2 regions of the Pseudomonas sp. FSO-7 genome follow, and region 2 is predicted to be linked to the other one. Evidence: riboswitches for the same ligand, from Rfam matches in the RefSeq annotation. Region 2 holds a riboswitch; the other holds the start of a gene.
The links. Region 2 has a riboswitch for cobalamin ahead of cobW (cobalamin biosynthesis protein CobW). Riboswitches for the same ligand answer to the same signal wherever they lie in the genome.
Positions count from the first base shown of each region.

Region 1: it holds a riboswitch for cobalamin, as region 2 does, so the genes downstream of both, cobO (cob(I)yrinic acid a,c-diamide adenosyltransferase) here and cobW (cobalamin biosynthesis protein CobW) in region 2, are expected to answer to the same signal.

Region 1 covers NZ_CM184193.1:4,922,467-4,938,363, reverse strand. The annotation lists gene AC515T_RS21560 (hypothetical protein) at 1-130, opposite strand, end outside; gene AC515T_RS21555 (DUF3108 domain-containing protein) at 518-1,231, opposite strand; gene purN (phosphoribosylglycinamide formyltransferase) at 1,240-1,890, opposite strand; gene purM (phosphoribosylformylglycinamidine cyclo-ligase) at 1,890-2,948, opposite strand; gene AC515T_RS21540 (DUF2066 domain-containing protein) at 3,314-4,372, shown strand; gene AC515T_RS21535 (AI-2E family transporter) at 4,405-5,478, shown strand; gene hda (DnaA regulatory inactivator Hda) at 5,648-6,352, shown strand; gene AC515T_RS21525 (C40 family peptidase) at 6,565-7,191, shown strand; gene AC515T_RS21520 (C40 family peptidase) at 7,357-7,893, shown strand; gene AC515T_RS21515 (PQQ-dependent sugar dehydrogenase) at 8,052-9,362, opposite strand; gene AC515T_RS21510 (hypothetical protein) at 9,538-10,122, opposite strand; cobalamin riboswitch at 10,276-10,484, shown strand; gene cobO (cob(I)yrinic acid a,c-diamide adenosyltransferase) at 10,563-11,189, shown strand; gene AC515T_RS21500 (cobyrinic acid a,c-diamide synthase CobB) at 11,186-12,586, shown strand; gene bluB (5,6-dimethylbenzimidazole synthase) at 12,583-13,233, shown strand; gene cbiB (adenosylcobinamide-phosphate synthase CbiB) at 13,230-14,138, shown strand; gene cobD (threonine-phosphate decarboxylase CobD) at 14,131-15,123, shown strand; gene AC515T_RS21480 (cobyric acid synthase) at 15,120-15,897, shown strand, end outside.
Region 2 covers NZ_CM184193.1:2,467,016-2,482,912, reverse strand. The annotation lists gene cobN (cobaltochelatase subunit CobN) at 1-1,371, opposite strand, end outside; gene cobW (cobalamin biosynthesis protein CobW) at 1,375-2,439, opposite strand; cobalamin riboswitch at 2,537-2,751, opposite strand; cobalamin riboswitch at 2,965-3,182, shown strand; gene AC515T_RS10960 (CbtB domain-containing protein) at 3,283-3,471, shown strand; gene AC515T_RS10955 (CbtA family protein) at 3,483-4,178, shown strand; gene AC515T_RS10950 (cobalamin biosynthesis protein) at 4,175-4,579, shown strand; gene cobM (precorrin-4 C(11)-methyltransferase) at 4,657-5,403, shown strand; gene nfuA (Fe-S biogenesis protein NfuA) at 5,721-6,305, opposite strand; gene AC515T_RS10935 (fatty acid cis/trans isomerase) at 6,421-8,712, opposite strand; gene metH (methionine synthase) at 8,867-12,577, shown strand; gene AC515T_RS10925 (DUF2970 domain-containing protein) at 12,707-12,925, shown strand; gene AC515T_RS10920 (nitrite/sulfite reductase) at 13,471-15,129, shown strand; gene AC515T_RS10915 (DUF934 domain-containing protein) at 15,113-15,607, shown strand; gene sohB (protease SohB) at 15,847-15,897, opposite strand, start outside.

The DNA.
Region 1 (15,897 bases), 2.5 Mb from region 2:
GGGCGTCCGTTTCGGAGTGGAACATGCCCACCAGTAGATCCTGTTGATGCACGTCCCAAATCCGGATGCCAGCGGCAATGCCTTCGTGGGACATATGGGCGTCGTCGCGTTCAGTTACTTTCACAGTCATCTTGCAAGCTCCAATCTCTGTTATCTGCAGCAAGGCGTGTGCAGGACTTTGTTATAGATTTGGATAGCGTGCTAAGTAAATGCCTCGGTTCGTTAAGAAGTTTTCATGCAAAGCGCAACAATTCTGCAGGCCAGGCAGTGCGCGGCATTCGGTCGCAGGTGGCGTTCATGAAGAAGTTTTCATGTTGCAGCGGCAATCCTTGAGTAAAAGCGAAACCCCCCTGTGGGAGCGAGCTTGCTCGCGATAGCGGTGTATCAGTTGGTGGTGATGTTGACTGTGAAGCCGTCATCGCGAGCAAGCTCGCTCCCACAGGCGATAGGTGGTGGGTTTGAAACTCGGGCAACAAAAAAGCCCCGCATGTGCGGGGCTTCTTGTTATCGGCGTTGATCAGCTGCCTTTCACAGCCTTGCCGTTGACCGTGCCGTCCTGGAGCATGATGTTGTACTCCTTGCCGTCGGTCTCGACCTGTTGCAGACGTACCAGCAGGTAATCCCAGTCCTTGGCGAACCAGAGCACGGTGATGCGCTTGCTTTGTGTCGGGTCGCGCACACGCTCGACCTTGATCGCATCGATCTGTCCGGCCTTGGTGTCGACCTTTTCCGAGCCCAGCACGCGGAAGTCATAGGTATCGACTTCGCCGTCATCGACGACCTGATAGCTCATGCTTTTCTTGCCGGCCGCCACGTCGTGCTGCAGGGCCAACTGGTAAGTGGATTTATCGACCATGCCACGGTTGAGCGGCAGTTTGACCGCATCGCCGCGATCGGTGCCGGTGACCATCTTGGTGTTCCAGTCGAAGTCCAGGTCGGCCTTCTTGGCCTTGCCCAGGCCACCCCGTTCGAAGTGGTAGGACTGCGGCAGCAGGGTGTCCTTGTCCAGGGTCAGGGTGCTTTCTTCGGTCAGGCTGGCGATCATCATCGAAGCCTTGAAGCTCAGCTTCCAGGTGCCGTTGGCCTCCTTGGTCAGGTTGCGCTCGGCGGTGCCGCTCATGGGCAACTGTTTCCAGTCGGCGGTGTAGCTGGCGGAGAACGGTTGAAGTTCTGCGGCCTGTGCCAGGGGCAAGGCAAGCAGAGCGCAAGCGAAGAGCAGGGCGCGACGCATAAAATCTCCTAATATCGAATCAAATGGCCGCTGGCGGCGAGCAACTGGCCGTCCAGTGAGGCACCGCGATCGTCGAGGGTCAGCCTTCCTTCGGCAAACCAACGCACGGCCATCGGGTAGATCTGGTGCTCGCGGGCGTGAACCCTTTGCGCCAGGCTTTGCGGCGTGTCGTGCAACTCTACCGGTATTACTGCCTGTACGACCAGTGGTCCGCCATCGAGTTCCTCGGTGACAAAGTGCACGGAGCAGCCGTGCTCCGTGTCTCCGGCCTCCAGCGCGCGCTGGTGAGTGTGTAACCCTTTGTATTTGGGCAGCAGCGAGGGATGGATATTGAACAGGCGGCCCTGGTAGTGACGCACGAAGCCAGCGCTGAGGATGCGCATGAAGCCAGCGAGTACGACCAGTTGTGGATTGAAGGTGTCGATCTGTTCGATCAGTGCGGCGTCGAAGGCTTCGCGGCCCTCGAACGCCTTGTGATCGAGGACGCGGGTGTCGATCCCCGCGTCCCTGGCACGTTGCAGGCCGTAGGCATCGGCGCGGTTGGAAATCACTGCGCGGATACGGACCGGGCTGTCGCCGGTCCGTGTGCTGTCGATCAGAGCCTGCAAGTTGCTGCCGGTGCCGGACAGCAGCACCACGACATCACAGGTCGCGGACATCAGTGCGCCTTAAGGTTTTTCAGCTCGACCTGGGCAGCGCCTTCGGCGGCGGTGGCGATCTGGCCGATGACCCAAGGCTGCTCGCCGGCTTCACGCAGCACGTTCAAGGCGGTCTCGACGTGCTCCTGGGCCACGCAGATGACCATGCCCACGCCGCAGTTCAGCACGCGGTGCATTTCGGTTTCATCGACATTGCCTTTCTCTTGCAGCCAGTCGAACACGGCCGGGCGGGTCCAGCTCGCCACGTCGACCACGGCCTGGGCGCCTTTTGGCAGCACGCGCGGGATGTTGTCCAGCAGGCCACCACCGGTGATGTGGGCCATGGCCTTGACGGCGCCGGTGTCCTTGATCAGCTTGAGCAGCGGCTTGACGTAGATGCGGGTCGGGGCCATCAGCAGGTCGGCCAGTGGCTTGCCGTCGAGCTGGGTGTTTTCAATGTCGGCACCCGAGACTTCGATGATCTTGCGGATCAGCGAGTAGCCGTTGGAGTGTGGGCCGGAGGATGGCAGGGCGAGCAGGGCATCGCCGGCAGCGACTTTCGAACCGTCGATGATTTCGGCTTTCTCCACGACGCCGACGCAGAAGCCGGCCAGGTCATAGTCTTCGCCTTCGTACATGCCTGGCATTTCAGCGGTTTCGCCGCCGACCAGGGAGCAGCCGGACAGTTCGCAGCCGGCACCGATGCCGGTCACGACCTGGGCGGCGGTGTCGACGTTCAGTTTGCCGGTGGCGTAGTAGTCAAGGAAGAACAGCGGCTCGGCACCGCACACCACCAGGTCGTTCACGCACATGGCCACCAGGTCGATGCCGATGCTGTCGTGCTTGTTCAGGTTCAGGGCCAGGCGCAGCTTGGTGCCGACGCCGTCGGTGCCCGAGACCAGGACCGGTTGCTTGTAGCCGGCCGGGATCTCGCAGAGGGCGCCGAAACCGCCCAGGCCGCCCATGACTTCCGGGCGCGCAGTGCGCTTGGCGACGCTCTTGATGCGTTCGACCAATGCTTCACCGGCGTCGATGTCTACACCGGCGTCCTTGTAGCTCAGGGAGGGTTGCTTGCTCATGATCCAGGCCTTTAGGGGGGATTTCTGGGTAACGACCGACCGCCAGGGCCATTGAATAACCGTTGTACGAATTATTCCGGGGGCCCGGCCGTTGCCGGTCTGCGAAGGCGCGCGATTTTATCAGGCTTGAGGGGCAGCGGCCATCCTCGCGCCGACGGGCAGGGACATATCCGCGGAAAAAAACCGATATTTCTTATATTGGTACTGCGCAACGCCTCTGTATAAGGTGTAGCGGTAACCGGTTATGGTGATGACCGTGCGAAACTTCCACCGGGTGTGTGAATGTTTTGCCGGGTGCTGTGGTCTCAGCCATGCTCAATCTTCTTCACACGGCCTGTTCCAGCCGTTATGTCCGGGAATCTTCCATGCGTTTGTTGAAATTCTTGTCCGTGGGCTGCTTGTCGCTGATCAGCCTGGCGAGCCATGCCGAAACCGTCAATGGCCTCTATCAAGTGCTCGAACCGGTCACCAGCCAGACGCCGGAGGAGCGCAACCAGGCGACGCTGCGCGCCCTGGATACGCTGGTGCTGCGCCTGACCGGCGATGCCAAGGCGGCCCAGAACCCCGGGTTGGCGGCCATCCGCCAGGACCCGCAACAGATCATTCTTCAATATGGCTACGACGCCGGCCCGCCGGAAAGCCTCAAGGTGGACTTCGACCCGGCGAGCACCGATCGGGCATTGCGCTCGGCAGGTTTGTCGCTGTGGAGCGCGAACCGGCCATCGATCCTGGGCTGGTGGCTGAATGACTCGGCCGAGGGCTCCAGCCTGGTGGGCGACGGCCAGGCCAGCGCCACGCCGCTGCGGCGTGCCGCGCAGCATCGGGGCCTGGCATTGCACCTGCCGCTGGCGGACTTGAGCGAACAGATCGTCGCCACCGCACCGAACCTGGAAGGCAGCGACCCGGCGTCTTTGCGCGATGCGTCGGAGCGCTATGCGACGGACGCCTTGCTGGCGGTCCATGCCAAGGAAGAAGGCGGTCAGTGGCGCGGCACCTGGCGCCTGTGGCTGGGGGACCAGCGTGAGCAGGGCACTGCCCAGGGCGCTGATCCTGGAGCCCTGGCCGATGCGGTCATGCTCGCGGTGAGCCAGCGCCTGGCGCCGCGCTTCGTCGCCAAGCCGGGGGTGGCCACAGAACAACTGCTGGAAGTGCAGGGCATGAACCTGGAGCGCTACGCGGCGCTGGGGCGTTTGCTCGAACCGTTCGCTGGACAGTTGCAGCGGGTTGAAGGGGACCGGATCGTCTATCGGGTCAACGGCAGCGCCGACCAATTGAAGGCGCAGTTGGCCCTGGCAAAACTGCAGGAGATTCCAGCCGGCGAGGCCATCGCGCCGGTACCGGTGGCGCCGCCCGTTGCCGATGGCTCGGCCCCGGTTGCAGCACCTGCGCCAGCACCGGCCGCCAATTTGCGGTTCCGCTGGTAGGTTGTCTTTCTTTATATAGCTAGGAGTGGTTCATGGGCGATACGCGGCGTTGGTTCTGGTTGGGTGGGGTTGCCCTGCTGTTCGCCCTTATCTATTTGCTGCATCCGATCCTCACGCCGTTCCTGGTTGCGCTGTTGTTGGCCTATCTGTTCGACCCGGTGGTGGATCGCCTGGAAAAACTCGGCCTGTCGCGGACCTGGGGCGTGGTGACGGTGTTTGCGTTGTTTACACTGATTGTGAGCGCCCTGTTGCTGGTGCTGATACCGATGCTCGCCAAACAACTGGTGCGCCTGTACGAATTGGCGCCGCAGATGCTCGATTGGTTGCAGCACAGCGCGATGCCGTGGGTGCAGTCGAAATTGGGCTTGGCCGACGGTTTCTGGAAGTTCGACAAGGTCAAGGCCGCCATCAGCGAGCACATGGGCCAGACCACCGACATTGTCGGGGTGGTATTGAGCCAGGCCACGGCCTCGGGCCTGGCGTTGATCGGCTGGCTGGCGAACCTGGTGCTGATACCGGTGGTGGCTTTCTATCTGCTGCGAGACTGGGACCTGATGATGGCCAAGATCCGTAGCCTGCTGCCGCGGCACCGGGAAGAACGCATCATGACCTTGACCGCTGAATGCCACGAAGTGCTGGGGGCGTTCGTGCGCGGGCAACTGCTGGTGATGGTGGCCTTGGGCTTCATCTATGCGGCAGGGCTGATGCTGGTAGGGCTGGAGCTGGGGCTGTTGATCGGCTTGATCGCCGGGCTGGCGGCCATCGTGCCATACATGGGTTTTGTGATTGGTATCGGGGCGGCGTTGATCGCCGGTTTGTTCCAGTTCGGCGGCGACTTGTACCCGATGGTCGGCATCGTGGCGGTCTTCATGGTCGGGCAGGCCCTGGAGGGCATGGTGCTGACACCACTGTTGGTGGGTGATCGGATTGGCCTGCATCCGGTGGCGGTGATCTTTGCGATCCTGGCCGGTGGCGAGTTGTTCGGCTTCACCGGCATCCTGCTGGCGCTGCCGGTGGCGGCGGTGATCATGGTGCTGGTGCGACATATGCACGATCTGTACAAGGATTCGGACATCTATAGCGGCGCCGAAGACCCTGATTTGTAGGACGAATGGCCAGCGGGGTGTCAGGGAAACTGACGCTCCGCGCCCTTACCGCTGCAAACCTTTGATTTTGCTCGTGGTCCGGCGCATTGTGCGGTCCGCGTCACGGGTATAAACTTTGCGCACTTTACACAGAGGCCACTAACGGTTCCCGAGGAACTGTTCAGTCAGCATGAAACCGATTCAGCTGCCCCTAGGTGTGCGTCTGCGTGATGACGCCACCTTTATCAATTACTACCCAGGCGCCAATGCCGCTGCACTCGGCTATGTCGAGCGGCTTTGCGAAGCCGACGCCGGCTGGACCGAAAGCCTGATCTATCTGTGGGGCAAGGATGGGGTAGGGCGCACGCACCTGTTGCAGGCCGCGTGCCTGCGGTTCGAGCAATTGGGCGAACCGGCTGTGTACCTGCCATTGGCCGAGTTGCTCGATCGCGGCGTTGAAATCCTCGACAACCTCGAACAGTACGAACTGGTGTGCCTGGACGATCTCCAGGCCGTGGCCGGCAAGGCTGACTGGGAAGAAGCGCTGTTTCATCTGTTCAATCGGTTGCGCGACAGTGGTCGGCGCTTGCTGATCGCCGCCTCGACGTCGCCTCGGGAGCTGCCGGTGAAGCTGGCGGACCTCAAGTCCCGACTCACCCTGGCACTGATTTTCCAGATGCGCCCGCTGTCCGACGAAGACAAACTCCGTGCCTTGCAGCTGCGCGCTTCCCGCCGTGGCCTGCACCTGACCGACGAAGTCGGGCATTTCATCCTCACCCGTGGCACCCGCAGCATGAGCGCATTGTTCGAGCTGCTCGAACGCCTCGACCAAGCCTCGCTCCAGGCCCAGCGCAAGCTGACTATTCCTTTTTTGAAAGAAACTTTGGGCTGGTAGAACCGTTGTAGGTGATGGCTCATGGCCTGCCTTGGACACGGTGAAACCCGCGGCCCTGCTGGGCGGCAGGCCACGTGACGTTCAAAATGGGCTTAAGCGCTTAGATGTAAACGTAAAACCGAGAAGTCACATTTGCATCGATTGAATTTGCAAATGAGGTTGATAGAAGGCATAGTCTCGCCATCTTTACTACTTCAGCCACGGTCGTGCCCATGCTAAATCGCTTCGCACCCCTCGTGCCTCTCGCACTCGTTACCCTGTTGTTCGGTTGCGCTGCCCACTCTCCAGTGTCCCAGCAAGCGCCCCAACCACAGGTCCAGAATTCCGTTACTGCCCAGTCTTCCTCCGTTGCGTTCCAGGAAGAAATGGCCTCCGACAAAGAGCTCGCGGCCTTCGCCGGCAGCAAGCCTTACCAGCTTCCAGTGCTGGCTGACAGCATCCTGGAACGTGGCATGTCGTTGATCGGTACCCGCTACCGTTTTGGCGGTACCTCTGAAGCCGGCTTCGATTGCAGCGGTTTCATCGGTTATCTGTTCCGCGAAGAGGCCGGCATGAGCCTGCCGCGTTCCACTCGCGAAATGATCAACGTGAACGCCCCTCTGGTAGCACGCAACCAGTTGGAGCCCGGTGACCTGCTGTTCTTCAGCACCAACGGTCGTCGCGGTCGCGTCAGCCATGCCGGTATCTACCTGGGCGACAACCAGTTCATCCATTCCAGCAGCCGCCGCAGCGGTGGCGTGCGGATCGACAGCCTGGGCGACAGCTACTGGAGCAAGACCTTCATCGAAGCCAAGCGCGCCCTCGCCATGGCCCCGACTGTGGTCACTGCTCGCAAGTAAGCACACAGTTTGTAAGGCAAACTTAAAGTCTTACTTGAAGTTTGCCATATAGTCGCTAGAATCCTTGATCATTGATTGATGGCAATCCGCCTGCGTATTACGCAGGCGGATTTGTTTTCATGCCCACGGCAGAAAAGCCGCATCCAGATCAGGATTGTTCTGCATATGTCGACGTCGGCCCGCCTCGCGCTCATCTTCCTCGCCGCACTGCTCAGTGCGTGCGCCAGCCGTACCCCACCGCCAGCGCCTGTCGTGCGGGCCCCGGTGGTCTTTGCACCCTCGCAACCCTTTGCCCAGGCCGCCGAAGATGTACTCTTCCGGGCGTTGGGTCTGGTGGGTACGCCATACCGCTGGGGCGGCAACACGCCGGATTCGGGCTTCGACTGCAGTGGCTTGATCGGTTATGTGTACCGCGACGCTGCCGGTATTGCCCTGCCACGTTCCACGCGGGAAATGATCAGCATGCGGGCGCCTGAAGTGGGTAAGGATGCGTTGCAGAGCGGTGACCTGGTTTTCTTCGCCACTAACGGCGGTTCTCAGGTCAGCCACGCCGGGATCTATGTCGGCGAGGGGCGCTTCGTCCACGCGCCGGCCACGGGTGGCACGGTCAAGCTCGACAGCCTGTCCAAGGCTTATTGGCAGAAGGCCTATCTGGGCGCCAAGCGTGTGCTACAGCCGGAGCATCTGGCGCGTAATCCCTAACGGTTAAGAAGATCGATTCTGCTGGAGAGGCTCTTTGTGGCGAGGGAGCTTGCTCCCGCTCGGTTGCGCAGCAACCGCCAAAAGCAGGGGGCCGCTGCGCGCCCCAGCGGGAGCAAGCTCCCTCGCCACAGGGGGCCATCACACGTCTTTAGCGATGGTCATTTAGCCGACACCCGCCAAATCTTGTTCCCGACATCATCAGCCACCAGCAATCCCCCCTGCTTGTCGATCACCACGCCCACTGGCCGGCCCTGGGCTTTTTCGTCGGCGTTCAGGAAGCCGGTCAGCACATCCACCGGTTGCCCCACCGGTTTGCCGCCGTTGAACGGTACGAAAATCACTTTGTAACCACTGTGGGGCTTACGGTTCCAGGAACCGTGCTGACCGATGAAAGCCCCTTCGGTAAACGGTGCAGGCAAGGCGCTGCCTTCGGCGAAGGTCAGGCCCAGTGAGGCGGTGTGGGGGCCGACAGCGTAGTCCGGTGCGATGGCCTTGGCCACCAGGGCCGGGTTCTGTGGTTCGACCCGGGCATCGACGTTCTGCCCGTAATAGCTATAGGGCCAGCCATAGAAGGCGCCGTCCTTGACCGATGTGATGTAGTCCGGCACCAGGTCGCTGCCGATCTCATCCCGTTCGTTGACCGCTGTCCAGAGCGCGCCGCTGCGCGGTTCCCACGCCAGGCCGTTGGGGTTGCGCAGGCCTGAGGCGAAGATCCGGTGATTGCCGCTGGCGCGGTCCACTTCCCAGATGGCGGCGCGACCTTCTTCGGCCTCCATGCCATTTTCCGCGACGTTGCTGTTCGAGCCGGTGGTGACGTACAGCTTGCTGCCGTCACGGCTGGCAATCACGTTCTTGGTCCAGTGATGGTTGAGCGTGCCCCCAGGCAGGTCGACGACCTTGGTCGGCTGGGCCTTGATTTGCGTATCGCCGTCCTTGTAGGGGAAGCGGATCAGCCGGTCGGTATCGGCCACGTACAAGTCATTGCCGACCAGCGTCATGCCGAATGGCGAGTTGAGATTTTCCAGGAACACCGTGCGGGTTTCGGCGATGCCGTCGTGATTGGCGTCGCGCAACAATGTGATGCGATTGGGGCTGGGCACCCCGGCACCGGCGCGGCCCATGACTTTTTTCATCACCCAGCCACGGATGCCCTTGCTGTCATCTGGCTTGGGCGGGGCGTTGGTTTCGGCCACCAGCACATCGCCATTGGGCAACACGTAAAGCCAGCGCGGATGGTCCAGCCCTTCGGCGAACGCGTCCACTTGCAGGCCCTGGGCCGGGGTTGGCTTGGCGCCTTGCGGCCAGCCGATGGCTTCGGCGATGTTGACGGTGGGGATCAGGGTCTTGTTCGGTTCAGGCAGTTTTGGCGCAGGACCGGTGCCATCGGACACTTGCAGCGTGGAAGACTCGCCACAAGCGACGAGTCCGGCGGCAAGGGCGACGATCAAAAGATGGGGTGGCTTGAGCATGCTGGCTTCCCTATGAATGCATGTAGTTATTCATAGAGGAGCGTAGACGTGTGATGGTTCAACTGTGGGGATGCCAGTCAGTCAGGCATCCCTGTGGTGTCTATGGATGTTATATCTGCTGAAAATCCAATGTGGGAGCGAGCTTGCTCGCTCCCACAGTTCCTTGCCGAAGGAATCAGCCGTGGGCCTGCTTGAACAGTACCGCGATGCCAGGGTGGTACTGCCCGGCTTCGTTGCGCAACTTGCGATAGGCGTAAGGGAAGTACCAGGCCACGGCGCAGGTGTTTTCCTTCTGCAGATCGTCGATCATGTCCTGCAGTTCTTCGGGCGTGGCGCTTTGCTGGGCTTTTTGTGGCGCGACGAACAGGCAGCCCAGCTTCAGGTCGCTGGCGTAGCTGATGCGCTTGGCATCGCTGGTGGCTTCCAGTAGCGGTTGGGTCAGGTTCAGGTTGGTGACCTTGGGCCAGCGTTGGGTGGCCTGGATAAAGGCGCGTTCCTCGGTGCTGGCGATGAACAGGTCGGCGCTGACGTTGCGTTCGCCTTCTTCATTCTGCTTGCGGGTCGGCGCGTTCTGCAGCGTGACCATCTCGGCCATCCAGGCGGCGGCCGACAACAAGCTGAGGTTGGCTCTTTCATCGAACCAATAGGGCGTGTCGTTATCGCCGCGCACCGCGTTGTAGCGGTCGATGCAATCAAACCAGCGTTCCAGCATCGGGCGCAGGAATTCCAGTTTTGGATTGCTGATGAGCATGCCTTGCATGATTTGCCCTCTTGCTCTTGTGATATTGGGTCGTAATGTCGCTTTGATATCACTTGTCGCAGGATCACACAAGATTGGCGTCATTTTATTGATCGGCGCCAAAGGGCGCCCCGACAGGCGGCTTTAATTGACGCTCCACCCCCAACCCTCTAACCTTCGCCGCTTGTTTCAGGTGCTCTGTGACGGTGTTCGACAGAGTGAAACAGGGAAGCCGGTGAGTGCACACGAACCCGGCGCTGCCCCCGCAACGGTAAATGAGTCAATGCTGTGCTTAAGCCACTGTGTCGCCGACATGGGAAGGCGCACAGTCAGGCACCACGCCGCTCATGAGCCCGGAGACCGGCCTGATTCATCCAACGGCATCACGGTGGGCGATGCCAGGCTTGTTGCCGTCTTTTTTCTGCCCGCCCGCCGTTATCCAATCTCAACGGAGAGCTCCCATGACTGACTCCCTCAGCACTGATACGTCTGATCGCGACGAACGCCACCTGGCGCGCATGCTGCGCAAGAAAGCCGTGATCGACGAGCGCATTGCCAACTCGCCGAACGAGTGCGGTCTGCTGCTGGTGCTGACCGGCAACGGCAAGGGCAAGAGCAGCTCGGCGTTTGGCATGCTCGCACGGTCCTTGGGCCACGGCATGCAATGCGGCGTGGTGCAGTTCATCAAGGGCCGCAACAGCACCGGTGAAGAGCTGTTTTTCCGCCGTTTCCCGGAGCAGGTGCGCTTTCATGTCATGGGCGAAGGTTTCACCTGGGAAACCCAGGACCGCCAGCGCGACATCGCCGCCGCCGAAGCCGCCTGGGCCGTATCGCGCCAGTTGCTCAGCGATCCGTCCATCGGCCTGGTGGTGCTCGACGAATTGAACATCGCCCTCAAGCACGGTTACCTCGACCTCGATCAGGTGTTGAGCGATCTGCAAGCCCGCCCACCGATGCAGCATGTGGTGGTGACCGGGCGTGGCGCCAAGCCGGAGATGATCGAGCTGGCCGATACCGTCACGGAAATGGGCATGATCAAGCACGCGTTCCAGGCCGGTATCAAGGCGCAGAAAGGCGTCGAGCTGTGAGTGATGCTCGCCACTGCCCGGCAGTGCTGATCGCCGCTCCGGCCTCGGGGCAAGGCAAGACCACCGTCACCGCCGCCCTGGCTCGTTTGCATCGCAACCAGGGACGCAAGGTGCGCGTCTTCAAGTGCGGCCCGGACTTTCTCGACCCGATGATCCTGGAGCGGGCCAGCGGCGCGCCGGTCTATCAATTGGACATGTGGATGGTCGGCGAGCAGGAAAGCCGTCGGCTGTTGTGGGAAGCCGCCGCCGAAGCGGACCTGATCCTGATCGAAGGGGTGATGGGGCTGTTCGACGGCACCCCGTCCAGCGCCGACCTGGCGCGGCATTTTGGCGTGCCGGTGCTGGCGGTGATCGATGGCACGGCCATGGCCCAGACCTTCGGCGCGCTGGCCCTGGGCCTGGCGCGTTATCAACCGGACCTGCCGTTCGCCGGGGTCTTGGCCAACCGGGTCGGCACCCTGCGCCACGCGCAATTGCTCGAAGGCAGCCTGACCGAAGGCCTGCGTTGGTACGGCGCGCTGTCCCGGGAAACCGGCATCGAATTGCCCAGCCGTCATCTCGGGTTGGTCCAGGCCAGTGAATTGAACGACCTCGACCTGCGCCTCGACGCGGCGGCCGAGGCCCTGGCCAGCAGTTGCGAAGTCGCGCTGCCACCGGCGGTGGCATTCGCCGTGCCCGAGGCGATCGCTGTTGAGCCGTGGCTCGCCGGGGTACGCATCGCCGTGGCCCGCGACGAAGCGTTTGCTTTCACCTATGGCGCCAGCCTTGATCTGCTGCGGGCCATGGGCGCGCAGTTGAGCTTCTTTTCACCGATTCATGACAGCGAACTGCCCGACGCGGACAGCCTTTATCTGCCTGGCGGTTATCCGGAGCTGCACCACATTGCGCTGGCCCGCAATACCCCGATGCTGGCCGCGATCCGTGCCCACCGCGCAGCCAATAAACCGTTGCTCGCCGAATGCGGCGGCATGTTGTATCTGCTCGATTCCTTGACCGATGTCGACGGCGTGCGCGCCGAACTGCTGGGTTTGCTGGCCGGCGATGCGCAGATGCAAAAGCGCCTGGCGGCCCTGGCGCTGCAGTCGGTGGATTTGCCGGAAGGCAACCTGCGCGGGCACACCTATCATCACTCCCTGACCCGCACCGAGCTTGAACCGATTGCCCGTGGCCATAGCCCAAATGGCGGGCGAGGGGCGGAGGCGGTTTTCCGGCAGGGGCGGATGACGGCTTCCTATGTGCACTTTTATTTTCCGTCCAATCCGAGGGCGATTGCCGCGTTGTTTGCACCTGACCTTGAGGCCGCTATCGCGAGCAAGCTCGCTCCCACAGGGGATCGTGTGGGCTCAAGTACAACACCTGCCAATGTGGGAGCGAGCTTGCTCGCGAAGCGGCCATGACCGACAACGCCTTTAGCCAGGCCGAACGCGAAGCGGTCTACCGCGCCATCGCCGAGCGCCGCGACATGCGCCATTTCAGCGGCGGTACGGTGGAACCGGCCTTGCTGCGTCGTCTGCTGGAAGCCGCGCACCAGGCCCCCAGCGTCGGCCTGATGCAACCGTGGCGATTCATCCGCATCAGCGACCGCGCCTTGCGTGGACAGATCCGCGAACTGGTGGAGCAGGAGCGCATTCGCACCGCCGAGGCCCTGGGCGAGCGCAGCGATGAGTTCATGACGCTCAAGGTCGAAGGCATCGATGACTGTGCCGAAGTGCTGGTGGCGGCGTTGATGGAGGATCGCGAGCGGCATATCTTCGGCCGTCGGACCTTGCCGGAAATGGACCTGGCCTCGCTGTCCTGCGCGATCCAGAACCTGTGGCTGGCCTCCCGCGTTGAAGGGCTGGGGATGGGCTGGGTGTCATTGTTCGAACCCCAGGCCCTGGCTGACCTGCTGGGCCTGCCCGCCGGGGCCAAGCCGCTGGCGATCCTCTGCCTGGGCCCGGTCGAGGGTTTTTACCCGGCGCCGATGCTCGCCCTGGAAGGGTGGGCGCAACCGCGTCCGCTCAATGAACTGCTGTATGAAAACCGTTGGGGAGTGAGCCCATGAGTGTGGCGTTGCTCAGTGCCGCCGCGGTGGCGCTGGATGCGCTGTTGGGCGAGCCCCGGCGTTGGCATCCGCTGGTGGCGTTTGGCGGTTTTGCCGATCGCATTGAACAACGCCTCAATGCCGGAGGACGCGGTTGGCGCAGCCACGGGGTGACGGCGTGGGTGATCGCCGTGGTGCCGTTGACCCTGCTCGCCACGGCCCTGTCCTGGGCGCCGATGGTGGGCTGGTTGGTGGAGATCCTGGCGTTGTACTGTGCCCTCGGTCTGCGCAGCCTCGGCGAGCATGTCGAGCCGGTGGCGCGGGCGCTGCGCAGCGGTGACCTGGAGCAGGCGCGCCAACGTGTCGGCTACCTGGTCAGTCGCGAGACGGCTGAATTGGATGAAACCGCCGTGGCCCGCGCCGCCACCGAGTCGGTGCTGGAAAACGGCAGCGACGCAGTGTTCGCCGCGTTGTTCTGGTTCGCCGTGGCCGGCGTGCCCGGTGTGGTGTTGTACCGCCTGAGCAACACCCTCGACGCCATGTGGGGCTATCGCAACGAACGTTTCGAGCGCTTCGGCTGGGCGGCGGCAAAAATCGATGATGGGCTCAACTACATTCCGGCGCGCCTGGTGGCGTTGACCTACGCGCTGCTCGGCAAGACTCGCCTGGCGCTCAAGTGCTGGCGCACCCAGGGCCCGACCTGGGACAGCCCCAACGCCGGGCCGGTGATGGCCGCCGGGGCCGGAGCGCTGGGTGTCGAGTTGGGCGGGGCGGCGGTTTACCACGGCGAACTGCACCAACGTCCGCCCTTGGGCGAAGGCGTGCCGGCGAGTGCCGATTCCATTGATCGCGGCTGGCAATTGGTCCAGCGCGGGGTATGGTTGTGGTTGCTGATTCTCTGCCTGGGAGCTGCGTTCTATGCTTGAGCACGGCGGGCGCTTGCGCAACGCGGCCCGGCAATACGGCATTGCCGAGGCCGATTGGCTCGACTTGTCCAGTGGCCTCGCGCCTTGGCCGTTCGACGTCCCGGCCATTCCCCTGCGGGCCTGGGCGCGCCTGCCGGAAACCGATGATGGATTGGAGCAGGCCGCCTGCGACTACTACGGTGCATTAAATGTGCTGCCGGTGGCCGGTTCGCAGATGGCCATCCAGCTGTTGCCGCGCCTGCGTCGCAGCGGCAAGGTCGGTGTCTTGTCGCCCTGTTACGCCGAGCACGCCGAAGCCTGGCGTCGAAGTGGCTATATCGTGCGCGAGGTGCTGGAGGCGGAAGTGGATTTCTTCCTCGACAGCCTCGACGTGTTGGTGGTGGTCAATCCGAACAACCCCACGGGCCTGAGCCTGGCGCCCGAGCGCTTGTTGGACTGGCATGCGCGCCTGGCCCAGCGCGGTGGCTGGCTGGTGGTGGATGAAGCGTTCATGGACGTTACGCCGGCGCTGAGCCTGGCGGCGCATACCCATCTGGTCGGGCTGATCGTGCTGCGTTCGTTTGGCAAGTTCTTTGGCCTGGCCGGGGTTCGCCTGGGGTTTGTCTTGGCCGAGCGCCGCTTGCTCAAGTTGCTCGCCGAACAAGTCGGGCCGTGGGCGGTCAGCGGGCCGACCCGGGTACTGGGCCAGGCCTGCCTGCTGGACACCGACGGCCATGCAGGCCAGCGCCAACGCTGCGAAGCCACCAGCCAACGCCTGGCGCTGTTGCTTGAACGCCACGGTTTCAAGCCTCAGGGCGGCTGCGGATTATTCCAATGGCTGGTCACCGAACACGCCCAGGGGCTGCACGATTTCATGGCCCAGCGCGGCATTCTCCTGCGCTTGTTCGTGAATACCAGCAGCCTGCGTTTCGGGTTGCCGGCCGACGACAATGAATTCCTGCGCCTCGAACAGGCCTTCGAAGCCTACGCCAAGGACACCCAATGACCACAGTGATGGTGCAGGGCACCACGTCCGATGCTGGCAAAAGTACCCTGGTCACGGCCTTGTGCCGCTGGGTCCGGCGCCAGGGCGTGGGCGTGGTGCCGTTCAAGCCGCAGAACATGGCCCTCAACAGTGCCGTGACGGCCGACGGCGGCGAAATCGGCCGCGCCCAGGCGGTGCAGGCCCAGGCGGCGGGGCTCGAACCGCATACCGACATGAACCCGGTGCTGCTCAAGCCCAACAGCGACACTGGCGCCCAGGTGATCATCCATGGCCGTGCCGTCACCACCATGAACGCCGTGGCTTATCACGATTACAAAGCCATCGCGATGCAAGCGGTGCTGGCCTCCCACGCGCGCTTGAGCGCGGCGTATCCGGTGGTCATGGTGGAAGGCGCCGGCTCGCCGGCGGAGATCAACCTGCGCGCCGGTGACATCGCCAACATGGGCTTTGCCGAGGCGGTGGACTGCCCGGTGCTGCTGATCGCCGATATCAATCGCGGCGGGGTGTTCGCCCATCTGGTGGGCACGCTGGAGTTGCTTTCTCCCAGCGAACAGGCGCGGGTCAAGGGCTTCATCATCAACCGTTTTCGTGGCGACATCGCCTTGCTGCAACCGGGCCTGGACTGGCTGGAGGCGCGCACCGGCAAACCGGTGATCGGTGTGTTGCCGTACGTCATGGACCTGCACCTGGAAGCCGAGGACGGCCTCGATCAGCGCCAGAGCGACAAGGCCGAGCAAGTGCTGAAAGTGGTGGTGCCGGTCTTGCCGCGCATCA
Region 2 (15,897 bases):
GTCGAGGGCCAGGCTCTGGTGACACGGACGCGCGTCGAGGCTATCCAGGTCGTTGCTGACGCCACCGAGCAATTGCTGGATCAGCGCAGTGCCGCTCTCAGGCAATTCGGCCGGCAGCGGATAACCTTCGGTTTGCATGGCGCGCAGGATATTCAGCGCCGCCGCCGGGGTATCCAGGCCGACCCCGTTACCGATACGTCCATCCCGGGTCGGGTAGTTGGCGAGGATCAGCGCCACGCGCTTATCTGCGTTGGGCAAGCGCGCCAGGGTGGTCCAGCGTTGGGCCAGTTCTGCGACAAAATCCATGCGTTCGGGCACGGCGCGGTAGCAGACCACGTCGCTCTGGCTGCGCTCGCTGCGCCAGGCCAGGTCCTTGAAACTGATCGGGCGGCTGATGATGCGCCCGTCCAGTTCCGGCAAGGCAATGTGCATCGCCAGGTCCCGTGGCCCCAAGCCCTGCTCGCTGGCACGCCAGCCGGGCTCGTTGTCCTGGGCGCAAATCGCCTGGATCACCGGGATATTGCGGCGAAACGGCCGCAAGTGCGGGGCTTCTGGACTGGATTGAGCGAAGCCGGTGGTGTTGAGGATTACCTCCGCTTCCACTTCGTCCAGCCAGTCCTCTACCAGCGCAAGGCAAGCCGGCTCCTTGAGGCTGGCCACGGCAATCGGCAACGGATTGAGCCCCGCCGCTTGCAGGCGCTGGCAAAACACGTCGACGAACGCGGTGTTTGCCGCTTGCAGGTGGGAGCGATAAAACAGCACCGCCGCCACCGGTTGCCCGGCGCTCCAGTCGGCTTGCCAATCGCCGAGGCTGGCGCTGGTTTTTTCCGGGTGATAGATCGCCGTGCGTGGCAGGGCCCGCGGCTCGGCCCACGGGTAATCGCGGTCGAACCATTGACTGCCGAGGTTGTGAAACAAGTCCAGGGCATTGCCCAGGCCGCCCTGGCGCAAGAACTGCCAGAGCCGGTCGCGGTCCTCGACGGCCACGTTGCTCAAGTCACTGAGTTCCGGGTCCGGGCGATCATCTCCCGGCACCAGGATCAGCTTCACCCCACGCCCGGCCAACTCCATCAGGCGCTCGATGCCGTAGCGCCAATAGCCGATGCCGCCGTGCAGCGACAGCAGGATGACCTTGGCGTGGCGCAGCACGTCTTCGACATACAGATCCACCGAAGCGTGGTTCTGCACCTGCATCGGGTTGGCGAGGCGAAACTGCGGGTAGTCATCCGGCAACTGCCGCGCCGCTTCGGCCAGCAGCGCCAGGCTGGAGTCGCCGCTGCACAGGATCACCAGTTCGGCGGGGGTTTGCCCCAAATCGGCAATGTTGTCATCCGACACGAAACCGCCGGGCTGGGTCCTGAGCAGGTGCATGGCTTAGGCGCTGAGGGCGGCGCGCAACTGCGCTTCGAGCAGCGCGGCATCGAGCGCCTGGCCGATCAGCACCAGACGGGTGACCCGCGCTTCGTCGGCGCCCCACTGGCGGTCAAAATGTTTGTCGAAACGCGTGCCGACACCCTGGATCAACAGGCGCATCGGTTTGTTCGGGATCGCCGCGAAACCCTTGACCCGCAGCACGCCGTGCTGGACCACCAGTTGCGTCAGCGCGTCCAGCAACAGGCTTTCATCGGCCTGGGGCAGTTCGATGGAGATGGAATCGAAGGCGTCATGATCGTGGTCGTCATCGTCACCATCGTGATGATGGTCGTGATGGCTGTGGCGGCCGTCGATGTGCTCTTCGGAACCGGCGCCCAGGCCGATCAACACGTCCAGCGGCAGGCGACCGCTGCTGGCTTCGATGACCTTGACCGCCGGTGGCAGTTCTTCGGCGACTTCCAGGCGCACCTTGGCCAGGTCTTCAGGGCTGATCAGATCAGCCTTGTTGAGGATCACCAGGTCGGCGCTTGCCAATTGGTCGGCGAACAGTTCGTGCAGCGGCGATTCGTGATCCAGGTTCGGGTCGAGTTTGCGCTGGGCATCGACCTGGTCGGGGAAGGCGGCGAAGGTACCGGCGGCCACGGCCGGGCTGTCGACCACGGTGATCACCGCATCGACGGTGCAGGCGCTGCGGATTTCCGGCCATTGGAAAGCCTGGACCAGTGGCTTGGGCAGGGCCAGGCCTGAAGTTTCGATGAGGATGTGGTCGAGGTCGCCACGCCGGGCCACCAGTTCACGCATCACCGGAAAGAATTCCTCCTGCACCGTGCAGCACAGGCAACCGTTGGCCAGTTCATAAACGCGACCGTTGGCTTCTTCTTCGGTGCAACCGATGGCGCACTGCTTGAGGATTTCGCCGTCGATGCCCAGCTCGCCGAACTCGTTGACGATCACGGCGATGCGCCGACCCTGGGCGTTGTCGAGCATGTGCCGCAGCAAGGTGGTCTTACCCGAGCCGAGGAAACCGGTGACGATGGTGACGGGAAGTTTGGCCAGTGTTTTCATCGGATGCCCTTTGGCTAGGTGGCGGGCAAACGGGACGACAACCGCAGGCAAGGCGTGCGCGGAAGATTTCGCCACCGGATCACCCCGCCCGGTTGTAGTGAGAATCTGTCTCGAGGCAGGTCTCCTGGCTGACGGCGGGCCAGTCTTTCGACTGGCAATCGCTGCGCCTTCCCGTGCGCCTTGGATAAAAGGGCATGCACAGTGGCCTTGCAGAAACTTCACCGTTCACAGTTGCGGGGGCAGCCGCGGCTTGGACCGCGTTCCCTTCTTAGCTTCGGCGCATGCCGAAGAACCTCGAAGGCGCAAGGCTACGCAGGGTGTGGGGGCGGGTCAATCTCCGGAGCGTTTTGCGGTGCATGGGCTGCCGTCATCGCGAGCAAGCTCGCTCCCACATTGGTTGCTGGGCGTTCACAGAAATCACGATCACCACAAGTTCCCTGTGGGAGCGAGCTTGCTCGCGATTGGGCGCAATGCGGTGCCAGCCTGCCCCCCTGCCAATTGACGCCCCGCCCCCGTCCATGCTCTCCTGTGCGCCTAGTTTTGGGTGCCCTTCACAGGGTGAAACGGGAAACCGGTGAATCGTGTGCTTTACTCCAAGCCCACGTCAGTCCGGTGCTGCCCCCGCAACGGTAAGCGAGCGAAGCGTCTGAACCACTGTGTCCCTGGACATGGGAAGGTGACGCTTGCAGGCCAGGTTCTGGCCCCTCGCGAGCCCGGAGACCGGCCCATGACTCAAGCATCAACAAACCCGCGGTGGGCGGGCGCTGTTCGAACCTTGGCGGGCTTCGCCCGGGGTCTCATTGCGCTCGCATCCCCCACGGAACAAAAACAGAGGGAAGCGCCATGTCGACCATCAGCAGCACCGCCCGCACCGCCAGCAGCACCACCACCCTGAGCCAACGCCTGAGCGCCGCGATCCTGGCTTCGATCCTGGGCGCGGGGTTGGTCTATTTCGCCGGTTTCTCCCACATCGAAGCGGTGCACAACGCCGCCCACGATACCCGTCACAGCGCCGCCTTTCCGTGCCATTGAGAACCGACGCCATGATCAAGCGTATTGCGCAGACCGCCGGTTTCAGCGGCTTGCTGGCCGCCCTGCTGCTGACCCTGCTGCAAAGTTTCTGGGTATCGCCGCTGATTCTCCAGGCCGAAACCTATGAGAAGGCTCCAACCGCCGAGGTCCACGAACACGCCAACGGCGTTGCGCACACCCACGATGCCGAAGCCTGGGAGCCGGAAGACGGCTGGCAACGCGTACTGTCCACCACCGGCGGCAACCTGGTAGTCGCGGTGGGTTTCGCCCTGATGCTGGCGGGCCTGTACACCTTGCGCGCACCGACTCGCACCGCCCAGGGCCTGCTCTGGGGCCTGGCCGGTTATGCCACCTTTGTCCTGGCACCGACCCTCGGCCTGCCCCCGGAACTGCCCGGCACCGCGGCAGCCGATCTGGCCCAGCGGCAGATGTGGTGGATCGGCACCGCTGCCTCCACAGCGGTGGGCATCGCCCTGATCGCCTTTGGCCGGCATTGGCTGCTCAAACTACTGGGCGTGGCAACGTTGCTGGTGCCCCACGTCATCGGTGCACCGCAGCCCGAAGTCCACTCGATGCTGGCGCCCGAAGCGCTGGAAAGCCAGTTCAAGATCGCCTCGCAGGTGACCAACGTCGCCTTCTGGCTGGCCCTGGGCCTGATCAGCGCCTGGCTGTTTCGCCGTGACGGCCAAGCCCGCCACGACGCATGAGCACCGAGCCGATCCTGGTGATCGGCCTGGGCTGCCAGCGCGGTTGCCCGGCCAGCACGCTGCGAGCCCTGCTCGAACAGACGCTGCTGGCTCACGGCATCGGGCTTCACCAGGTACGGGCCCTGGCCAGTATCGACCTCAAGCGTGACGAGCCCGGGCTGTTGGAACTGGCCGGGCAACTGGGCCTGCCGCTAACCTGCTTCAGTGCCGAACAGTTGGCCGGTTACGCGCAACGGCTCAGTCACCGCTCCGAGATCGCTTTCGAGCGAACCGGTTGCTACGGCATCGCCGAAAGCACCGCCCTGGCCTTGGCCGACCAATTGGGCACGACGCCCGCAACGCTGCTGATTCCCCGCCAGAGAGGCCCCATGAGCACATTGGCATTGGCGGTCGTGGCGTAAATCCCGATAATCGACGCCCAGGATCATGAGCGATCTTCATCTGGACGACGCTCACCCACCTTCCACAGGAGCCGGTCATGACCGTGTACTTCATCGGCGCCGGCCCCGGCGACCCGGACCTCATCACGGTCAAAGGCCAGCGACTGATCCGCCAGTGCGCGGTGATCATCTACGCCGGCTCGCTGGTGCCAGCCGCCGTGCTTGAGGGCCACTGTGCCGAACAGGTGATCAACAGTGCCGAGCTGCATCTGGAACAAATCATCGAATTGATCAGGAGCGCCCACCTCAAGGGCCAGGATGTGGCCCGGGTGCACTCGGGCGACCCGAGCCTGTACGGCGCCATCGGCGAGCAGATTCGTTGCCTGCGGGAACTGGACATCCCTTTCGAAATCATCCCGGGCGTGACCGCGACCTCAGCCTGCGCCGCCCTGCTGGGCGCCGAACTGACCTTGCCGGACATCTCCCAGAGCCTGATCCTCACCCGTTACGCCGACAAAAGCCCGATGCCCGCTGGGGAAGAACTCAGCAGCCTGGCGCAGCACGGGGCAACCATGGCGATTCACTTGGGGGTCAATCACCTGGAAAAGATCGTCGACGAGCTGCTGCCCCACTACGGCGCCGACTGCCCGATTGCGGTGATCCACCGGGCGACCTGGCCGGATCAGGATTGGGTGATGGGGACGCTGGAGGATATCGCGGCAAAGGTGCACGCCAAGGGCTTTCGCCGCACGGCGCTGATTCTGGTGGGGCGTGTGCTGGGTAATGAGGTGTTCAGCGAATCGTCGCTGTACCGCGCCGGGCATGCGCATCTCTACCGGCCCTGACTCGCTAGAGAATCCACCGGGATCCCCCTGTGGAAGCGAGCTTGCTCGCGATGACGGCGGCACAGTCAACATCATCGCAGGCTGACCCACCGCTATCGCGAGCAAGCTCGCTCCCACAGGGGCGGCGGGTGTCCACCGATTACGAGCCGATCACTGCAGCTTTTGTGGCGAGGGAGCTTGCTCCCGCTGGACCGCGAAGCGGTCCCCAGGCAACCACGCATCCCTCACGGAGAACGCGTCGGCTGCCTTGCGATTGCTGCGCAATCGAGCGGGAGCAAGCTCCCTCGCCACAGTGTTTTGTTCGCAGCGCACGCCTATCAGTAGTAAGCGTTTTCTTTCTGCGTGTGGTCGGTCACGTCGCGCACGCCCTTGAGCTCAGGAATACGCTCGAGCAAGGTGCGTTCGATGCCTTCCTTCAAGGTCACGTCAGCCTGGCCGCAGCCCTGGCAGCCGCCGCCGAACTGGAGCACGGCGATGCCGTCTTCCACCACGTCGATCAGCGAAACCTGGCCGCCGTGGCTGGCGAGCCCCGGGTTGATCTCGGTTTGCAGGTAGTAATTGATGCGCTCGTTGACCGGACTGTCGGCATTGACCATCGGCACCTTGGCGTTCGGCGCCTTGATGGTCAGTTGGCCGCCCATGCGGTCGGTGGCGTAGTCGACCACCGCATCGTCCAGGAAGGCTTCGCTGAACGAGTCGATGTACGCGGTGAAGCTCTTGAGCCCCAGCGCGGTGTCTTCGGGTTTTTCTTCCCCCGGCTTGCAGTAGGCAATGCACGTCTCTGCGTACTGGGTGCCGGGCTGGGTGATGAAGATGCGGATCCCGATACCCGGGGTGTTCTGCTTGGACAGCAGGTCGGCCAGGTAATCGTGGGCGGCATCGGTAATGGTAATGGCGGTCATGGAAACTCCTCGCAGGCTTGTCGGCAGTTTACGCCAATCATCGCGCCGGACAAAGTCCTAGTATTTTTGTCAGGAAAGAGCCCGGCGGCACGGGGTTTGCCGCCGGACAGGCCGATCAGAGGTTCTGGTAGCGATTCATGTCCAGCACACCGCTTTCCACGGGCTCCGTCTCCTGGATGTACTGGCTCAGGTCATGGAAGTAGTACCAGAACTGCGGATGGCTGCGGCGAATCCCCCAGCGCTCGACAATCCGCTCGAACGCCGGCCCATCCTGGGCGCCTTGCATGGCCTCGACGAACGCTGGCACTTGCCCGGCCGGAATGTTGAACATGAAGTTCGGATAGCTGCTGAGCACGCCCGGGTAGACCGTCAGCGTGTCCAGCCCCGGCTGGTAGCGCCGCTCCTCGCCCAGCAGGAACGCGACGTTGCTGTGAGCACGGTTGCGCAACAGGCTGTAGATCTCTCGGTGACCGCTGGCGGTTTCGATGCGCAGCAGGGTCGCTTCCGGCAGTTGGTCGATCACCTTGAGCCCCGCCGCCGGGCGCGACACCAGCTGACTGAGGGCCTGCTCGGCGTTTTGCAGCGTCGGGTCGATATTCGGGCGCGAGCAGTAGGCGCCGTCGCAACGGTTGATCGGATCGGGGCGCGCGTTCAACTCGCCATAACGGGCCAGCAATTGCTGGGCGAAATCACCCTTGGGGTCGCGTTCGTCAAGCTTGAGGGCGGTCGGCTTGTCATCGTCGATGGCTTCGTAATCGAGCCACATCTTGAATTTGCCGCCGGCCTGGTACCAGTCGTCGAGGTAGCCCTCCCGGGAGTCTGCCGGCATCAGGCGCAGGAAGTTCTGCTCCGCACCGTTACGGATCAAATCGAAATACAGCCGGGTCTGGGCCTGGTGGGAGACGTTGCCGAACACGTCGAAATTCACCGCCAACTGATAATAGGTACGCTCCAGCAGCGGGAAGTCGAACAGCCACATTGTCTGCGGCACCTCGCCGATCAGCCCCTTGGTGACCGAAGCGCTGTCGAAGTGCCGGAAAATGCTCAGCAGCGCATTGTCGTTGCCGGCCCACAGCGTCGACCAGCTCGGTGCCGGCAGCTCGGCATAGTTGTCGCGGCGCAAGGCTTCGTACGCGTTGCGCTTGTCCCGGTAGTCGAGCCACAGGCTGAGGACGCTGCCCACGTCGTCGTTCTGCCCCGGCATCGCCAGCAGCGGCGTGGCCTGGCCGCGGTAGTTCGGGTCAGTGATGTACAGGTCGTGTTCGGGGTCCTGGAACAGCGCCCAGAAATTGTCGCGGATCACGTCGGTAGCAATCTGGCCCCGGCACACCGGTCCGCGAATGAACGTACGCACGAAATATTCGGCGTTATCGAGCATGAATTGGTAGCGGGCCTGGGCCGGAATCGCTTCGAAAGTGGAAAACGGGTTGGCCCGGCGCTCCGGGCCATAGCCCGGCAACGCGGTGACTTGCCACTTGCCGCTGTAGAACAGGCTCTTGATCCGCGCCATCTTAGCAGCGCTCAAGCCGTAGGTGATGTGGGTCTTGTGCACGATCACCCCTTGCACCGGCCAGAGCCGATAATAGACGCGGGTGCCGGGATCGTCGTTCGGGCGGCGGGTGTTGATCAGGTCGATGGGCTGGCCGGTGGGTGTGCGCGAACGCACCCACTGGAAGAAATGCCCCGGCTCGCCGCCCTTGAAATAGATGTGCGCCAGGAACCAATGCTCGAACAACCAGCGGCCCACCAGGCTTTCCCGGGCGCCCGGGGCATTGAGCAGGTTCTCCCATTGCACCACCTGCAAGGCTTCGGCGGCGCTTGGGGCCAGGGCCTGTTGATCGATCGACGCGCCTGCGGCCAGCCAGCGCTGCAGGGTCTGGTATTGCTGGTCGGTCAGGCCGGTGACGGCCAGGGGCATGCCTTCCTTGGGATGGCTGCCTGCGTATTCGTCGAATTGACCCGGCATCGGACAGCTATTGTCCCGGTTGAGCCCGAGCACGATGTCTTCCGGCAGCTTGGCGTTGGGCTGCAGCGGCGTACGGTGGCCCAACTCCAGCATGCGCGCCATCAGGGCAGCCTGGCTGCCCTGGGCGTCGAGCACTGAATAGAAACCCTTGCGCTGCCAGGCGCGCGGGCCGGAGGCGTCATAGAACAAGCGGGTCGGATCGGCCGCCTGGCGCCGCTCGCCGTCATACACCGACAGCTTGCTCGCGCCCCGTGCCGCCCCTTCGCCGCTGCCCAGGTTCAACTGGCAGGCGGAGTCGTAGCAGGCATGACAGGCCACGCATTTTTCCGTGAAGATCGGCTGGATGTCGCGGGTATAGGAGATCGCCGGAACGGGATTCCCGGCAGCTGCGCTAAAAGACAACGACAGCAACAGACTGCCGAATAAGACGCGGTACGGCATGTCTCGGGTCCCTAAGAGATAATCCGGCGATTCTACCGGGCCAGCATCGCCTTGCAAACATGAGCGATATTCATGCAAAAGCCATCATGATCAAATCCTGCACAGGTTTGCTATCATCCCGGCCTTCGTAATGGCCTTTTTTCCAGGTAGTCCTATGTCCGATCGCAGCGCTCGCCTTTATCTTCTCCAGCAAGCCCTCAAGGAACGCATCCTGATCCTCGACGGCGGCATGGGCACGATGATCCAGAGCTACAAGCTGGAAGAACAGGACTACCGTGGCAAGCGTTTCGCCGACTGGCCGAGCGACGTCAAGGGCAACAACGATTTGCTGGTGCTCAGCCGTCCCGACGTGATCGGTGCCATTGAAAAAGCCTACCTGGATGCCGGCGCCGACATCCTGGAAACCAACACCTTCAACGCCACCCAGGTGTCCCAGGCCGACTACGGCATGCAGGGCCTGGCCTACGAGCTGAACCTGGAAGGCGCGCGCCTGGCCCGCCAGGTGGCCGACGCCAAGACCCTGGAGACCCCGGACAAGCCGCGCTTCGTCGCCGGCGTGCTCGGCCCGACCAGCCGCACCTGCTCGCTGTCGCCGGACGTGAACAACCCCGGCTACCGCAACGTGACCTTCGACGAACTGGTGGAGAACTACACCGAGGCTACCAAGGGCCTGATCGAAGGCGGCGCCGACCTGATCCTGATCGAGACCATCTTCGACACGCTGAACGCCAAGGCGGCGATCTTTGCCGTGCAAGGGGTCTACGAAGAACTGGGCGTCGAACTGCCGATCATGATCTCCGGCACCATCACCGACGCCTCCGGCCGCACCCTCTCCGGCCAGACCACCGAAGCCTTCTGGAACTCGGTGGCCCACGCCAAGCCGATCTCCGTCGGCCTGAACTGCGCCCTCGGCGCCAGCGAACTGCGCCCCTACCTGGAAGAGCTATCGAACAAGGCCAGCACCCACGTCTCGGCCCACCCCAACGCCGGCCTGCCCAACGAATTCGGCGAATACGACGAACTGCCGGCCGAGACGGCCAAGGTCATCGAAGAGTTTGCCCAGAGCGGCTTCCTGAACATTGTCGGCGGCTGCTGCGGCACCACCCCGGCGCACATCGAAGCCATCGCCAAGGCCGTGGCCGGCTATGCGCCGCGGCAGATTCCGGAAATTCCCCGGGCTTGCCGCCTGTCCGGTCTGGAACCGTTCACCATCGATCGCAGCTCGCTGTTCGTCAACGTCGGCGAGCGGACCAACATCACCGGTTCCGCCAAGTTCGCCCGGCTGATCCGTGAAGACAACTACACCGAAGCGTTGGAAGTGGCCCTGCAACAGGTCGAGGCCGGCGCCCAGGTGATCGACATCAACATGGACGAGGGCATGCTCGATTCGAAGAAGGCCATGGTGACCTTCCTCAATCTGATTGCCGGCGAACCGGACATTTCCCGGGTGCCGATCATGATCGACTCCTCCAAGTGGGAAGTGATCGAAGCCGGCCTCAAGTGCATCCAGGGCAAAGGCATCGTCAACTCCATCAGCATGAAGGAAGGCGTCGAGCAGTTCATCCACCACGCCAAGTTGTGCAAGCGCTACGGCGCCGCCGTGGTGGTGATGGCGTTCGACGAAGCCGGCCAGGCCGACACCGAGGCGCGCAAGAAGGAAATCTGCAAGCGCTCCTACGACATCCTGGTCAATGAAGTCGGCTTCCCGCCGGAAGACATCATCTTCGACCCGAACATCTTCGCCGTCGCCACGGGTATCGAAGAGCACAACAACTATGCCGTGGACTTCATCAACGCCTGCGCCTACATCCGTGACGAACTGCCGTACGCGCTGACCTCCGGCGGCGTGTCCAACGTGTCGTTCTCGTTCCGCGGCAACAACCCGGTGCGCGAAGCGATCCACTCGGTGTTCCTGCTGTATGCGATCCGCGCGGGCCTGACCATGGGCATCGTCAACGCCGGCCAACTGGAGATCTACGACCAGATCCCGGTGGAACTGCGCGATGCCGTGGAAGACGTGATCCTCAACCGCACCCCCGAAGGCACCGACGCCCTGCTCGCCATCGCCGACAAGTACAAGGGCGACGGCAGCGTCAAGGAAGCGGAAACCGAGGAATGGCGCGGCTGGGAGGTGAACAAGCGCCTGGAGCACGCGCTGGTCAAGGGCATCACCACCCACATCGTCGAAGACACCGAAGAATCGCGGCTGTCGTTCGCCCGGCCGATCGAGGTCATCGAAGGCCCGCTGATGGCCGGCATGAACATCGTCGGCGACCTGTTTGGCGCCGGCAAAATGTTCCTGCCCCAAGTGGTCAAGTCCGCCCGGGTGATGAAACAGGCCGTGGCCCACCTGATCCCGTTCATCGAGGCGGAAAAAGGCGATAAGCCGGAGGCCAAGGGCAAGATCCTGATGGCCACGGTCAAGGGCGACGTCCATGACATCGGCAAGAACATCGTCGGCGTGGTGCTCGGTTGCAACGGCTATGACATCGTCGACCTGGGCGTGATGGTGCCGGCGGAGAAAATCCTGCAGGTGGCCAAGGAGCAGAAGTGCGACATCATCGGCCTGTCCGGCCTGATCACCCCGTCCCTGGATGAGATGGTGCATGTGGCGCGGGAGATGCAGCGCCAGGACTTCCATCTGCCGTTGATGATCGGTGGCGCCACCACCTCCAAGGCCCACACGGCGGTGAAGATCGAGCCCAAGTACAGCAACGACGCGGTGATCTACGTCACCGACGCCTCCCGTGCCGTGGGCGTGGCGACCCAGTTGCTGTCCAAGGAACTCAAGCCGGCGTTCGTCGAGAAAACCCGCCAGGACTACATCGACGTACGCGAGCGCACGGCCAACCGCAGCGCCCGCACCGAACGCCTGAGCTACCCCGCCGCCGTGGCCAAGAAGCCACAGTTCGACTGGAGCAGCTACCAACCGGTCAAGCCGACGTTCACCGGCGCCAAGGTGCTGGACAATATCGACCTGAACGTCCTGGCCGAATACATCGACTGGACCCCGTTCTTCATCTCCTGGGACCTGGCCGGCAAATACCCGCGCATCCTCACCGACGAAGTGGTCGGCGAAGCCGCCACCGCGCTGTACGCCGATGCCCGGGCGATGCTGCGCAAGCTGATCGACGAGAAACTCATCAGCGCCCGCGCCGTGTTCGGCTTCTGGCCGGCCAACCAGGTGCATGACGACGATCTGGAAGTCTACGGCGACGACGGCAAGCCACTGGCGCGCCTGCATCACCTGCGCCAGCAGATCATCAAGACCGACGGCAAGCCGAACTTTTCCCTGGCCGACTTCGTCGCGCCAAAGGACAGCGGCGTGACCGACTACGTCGGCGGCTTCATCACCACTGCCGGCATCGGCGCCGAAGAAGTCGCCAAGGCCTACCAGGAGGCCGGCGACGACTACAACTCGATCATGGTCAAGGCCCTGGCCGACCGCCTGGCCGAAGCCTGCGCCGAGTGGCTGCACCAACAGGTGCGCAAGGAGCATTGGGGTTACGCCCAGGACGAGAGCCTGGACAACGAGGCGCTGATCAAGGAGCAGTACACCGGCATCCGCCCTGCCCCCGGCTACCCGGCCTGCCCGGACCACACCGAGAAGGCCACCTTGTTCCGTCTGCTCGACCCCGAGGCCAGCGAACTGAAGGCCGGGCGCAGCGGTGTGTTCCTCACCGAACACTACGCCATGTTCCCGGCGGCAGCGGTCAGCGGCTGGTATTTCGCCCATCCCCAGGCGCAATACTTCGCCGTGGGCAAGATCGACAAGGACCAGGTCCAGAGCTACACCGCGCGCAAGGGCCAGGACTTGAGCGTGACTGAGCGCTGGCTGGCGCCGAACCTGGGTTACGACAACTAAGCGCTCTTCGCCGTAAAAAGATCGCAGCCTGCGGCAGCGCCTACAGAATTTGTGTATTCCTGTAGGCGCTGCCGCAGGCTGCGATCTTTTGTCTATGCTTGTCCCAAACACATGGCAGACGAGGGATTTATGGACGATCCAGTCGACAACAAGCCGCCGACCCTGTGGCAGATGATGCACAGCGTGCTGGCCGCCGCTTTCGGCGTACAAAGCGGCAAGAACCGCGCCCGGGACTTCACCCACGGCAAGCCGAGTCACTTCGTGATCTTGGGGATCGCGTTCACGGTGATCTTCGCGTTGACGCTGTTTGGCATCGTCAAGCTGGTGGTGCATCTGGCGGGGCTATAACACTCACCAGAACAACACATAACCCTGTGGGAGCGAGCTTGCTCGCGATAGCGATGTATCAGCCGACATCAATCCGACTGAGACACCGCCATCGCGAGCGAGCTCGCTCCCACAGGTTTTTTATCGCCAGGGATAACCGTTTATTGGTGACTGACCCAGAACACCGCTGTACCCACCACCAGGATAATCAGGAACAAAATGGCCCAGGCATCAACAGTACTGTCGCTTTTCCTTGCTTTGGTCGGATTGCTCATTGCATCGCCTCTTGTCGGTTTTGTAGGTGATTGCATAGGGACTCGACCACAGTTAAGACGATGATTGCCCGCACGACAAATGTGGGTTAGGCAATAATCAATCTCATTAGTCGATTTGGTTCTTTACATATACTCAAACATCACTTTTGCGCATAACTCAAAACAGGTATCTTGCACCGGCTCCCCTAGGAGTGCGCGGCCGTGCGCGCAGAATTGCCGAGGCAGAACCCGATTCCAGCGAGCCAACATGCAGCTGTTTCTGATCGGCCCAAGCCTGAGACCGAGACTTATATGTACGTATATGACGAGTACGATCAGCGAATCATCGAGGACCGCGTCAAGCAGTTCCGTGATCAGACCCGACGCTACCTGGCAGGCGAGCTGAGCGAAGAAGAATTCCGCCCTCTGCGCTTGCAGAATGGCCTGTATATCCAGCGCTTCGCGCCGATGCTGCGCGTGGCTGTGCCTTATGGCCAGCTGACGTCGCGCCAGGTGCGCAAGCTGGCGCAAATTGCCCGTGACTATGACAAGGGCTATGCCCACATCAGTACCCGACAGAACGTCCAGTACAACTGGCCGGCCCTGGAAGATGTGCCCGAGATCCTGGCCGAGCTGGCCACCGTGCAGATGCACGCGATCCAGACCAGCGGCAACTGCCTGCGCAACGTCACCACCGACCAGTTCGCCGGTGTCGCGGCCGACGAGTTGATCGACCCGCGGCCGTGGTGCGAAATCGTTCGCCAGTGGACGACGTTCCACCCGGAATTCGCCTACCTGCCGCGCAAGTTCAAGATCGCCATCAACGGTTCGAGCTCGGACCGTGCGGCCATCGAAGTCCACGACATCGGCCTGGAAACGGTCTACAACGCGGCCGGCGAGCTGGGCTTCCGTGTGCTGGTGGGCGGTGGCCTGGGGCGTACCCCGGTGGTCGGCGCGTTCATCAACGAGTTCCTGCCGTGGCAGGACCTGCTGAGCTACCTCGACGCCATCCTGCGGGTGTACAACCGCTACGGCCGTCGTGACAACAAGTACAAGGCGCGGATCAAGATCCTGGTCAAGGCCCTGACGCCTGAAGTGTTCGCCGAGAAGGTCGAAGCCGAGATGGCTCACCTGCGTGGCGGCCAGACCACCCTGACCGAAGCCGAAGTGCATCGCGTCGCCAAGCATTTCGTCGACCCGCAGTACAAAGCGCTGGGCAATCAGGACGCCGAACTGGCAGCCCTCGACAAGGAACACCCGGGCTTCGCCCGCTGGCGCACCCGCAACACCCTGGCCCACAAGAAGCCGGGTTATGTCGCGGTGACCCTGTCCCTGAAACCCACCGGCGTCGCGCCGGGCGACATCACCGACAAGCAACTGGACGCCGTGGCCGACCTGGCCGAGCGCTACAGCTTCGGCCAACTGCGCACCTCCCACGAGCAGAACATCATCCTGGCGGACGTTGAACAGAGCCAGTTGTTCACCCTGTGGGGCGAGCTGCGCGAGCAAGGTTTCGCCACCCCGAACATCGGCCTGCTGACCGACATGATCTGCTGCCCGGGCGGCGATTTCTGCTCGCTGGCCAACGCCAAGTCGATCCCTATCGCCGAATCGATCCAGCGACGTTTCGACGACCTGGACTACCTGTTCGACATTGGCGAGCTGGACCTGAACATTTCCGGTTGCATGAACGCCTGTGGTCACCACCACGTCGGCCACATCGGCATCCTGGGCGTGGACAAGAAAGGCGAAGAGTTCTACCAGGTCTCCCTGGGCGGCAGCGGTAGCCGCGACGCCAGCCTGGGCAAGATCCTCGGCCCGTCGTTTGCCCAGGATGACATGCCTGACGTGATCGAGAAGCTGATCGACGTGTACATTGAACAACGTACCCCGGACGAGCGCTTCATCGACACCTACCAACGTATTGGCATCGACCTCTTCAAGGAACGCGTCTATGCAGCGAATCATTAAGAACAACGAGGTCATCGACGAAACCTGGCACCTGTTGCCCAAGGACGCGACCTTCGATGGCATCTCCAACTGTGACGACCTGATCGTGCCGCTGGCCCTGTGGCGCGATCACGCCCATGCCCTCAAGGCCCGCGACGGCGGCCTGGGTGTGTGGCTGGACGCCGATGAGGAAGCCGAGGAAATCGGTGAGGACGCCAACCAGTTGCAGGTCATTGCCCTGAACTTCCCGGCCTTCACCGACGGGCGCAGCTACTCCAACGCTCGCCTGCTGCGTGACCGCTATGGTTTCAAGGGTGAATTGCGGGCGATTGGCGACGTGCTACGTGACCAGTTGTTCTACATGCGCCGCTGCGGTTTCGACGCCTTTGCCCTGCGCGCCGACAAGGACCCTTACGAAGCCCTCGAAAGCCTCAAGGACTTCTCGGTGACCTACCAGGCTGCCACTGACGAGCCGCTGCCGCTGTTCCGTCGTCGCTGACACCTGAGACATGAAAAAGCCCTGACCCGGGTTGTACCGGTTCAGGGCTTTTTTGTTTCCGATGTCTTGAGTCCCACCTCGACCTACTGTGGGAGCGAGCTTGCTCGCGATAGCGGTGGGTCAGCTTGCATCTATGTCGCATGTACCGCCGTCATCGCGAGCAAGCCCGCTCCCACAAAGGGATAGCGGGGAGTCCGGCGCTTCAGCCCACAGTGGTTAGCGGTGAACCCGCTTCCGAATTACCAGAAACGCTGCTGGGTAAGACGGCTCCACCAACTGAGCAACACGCG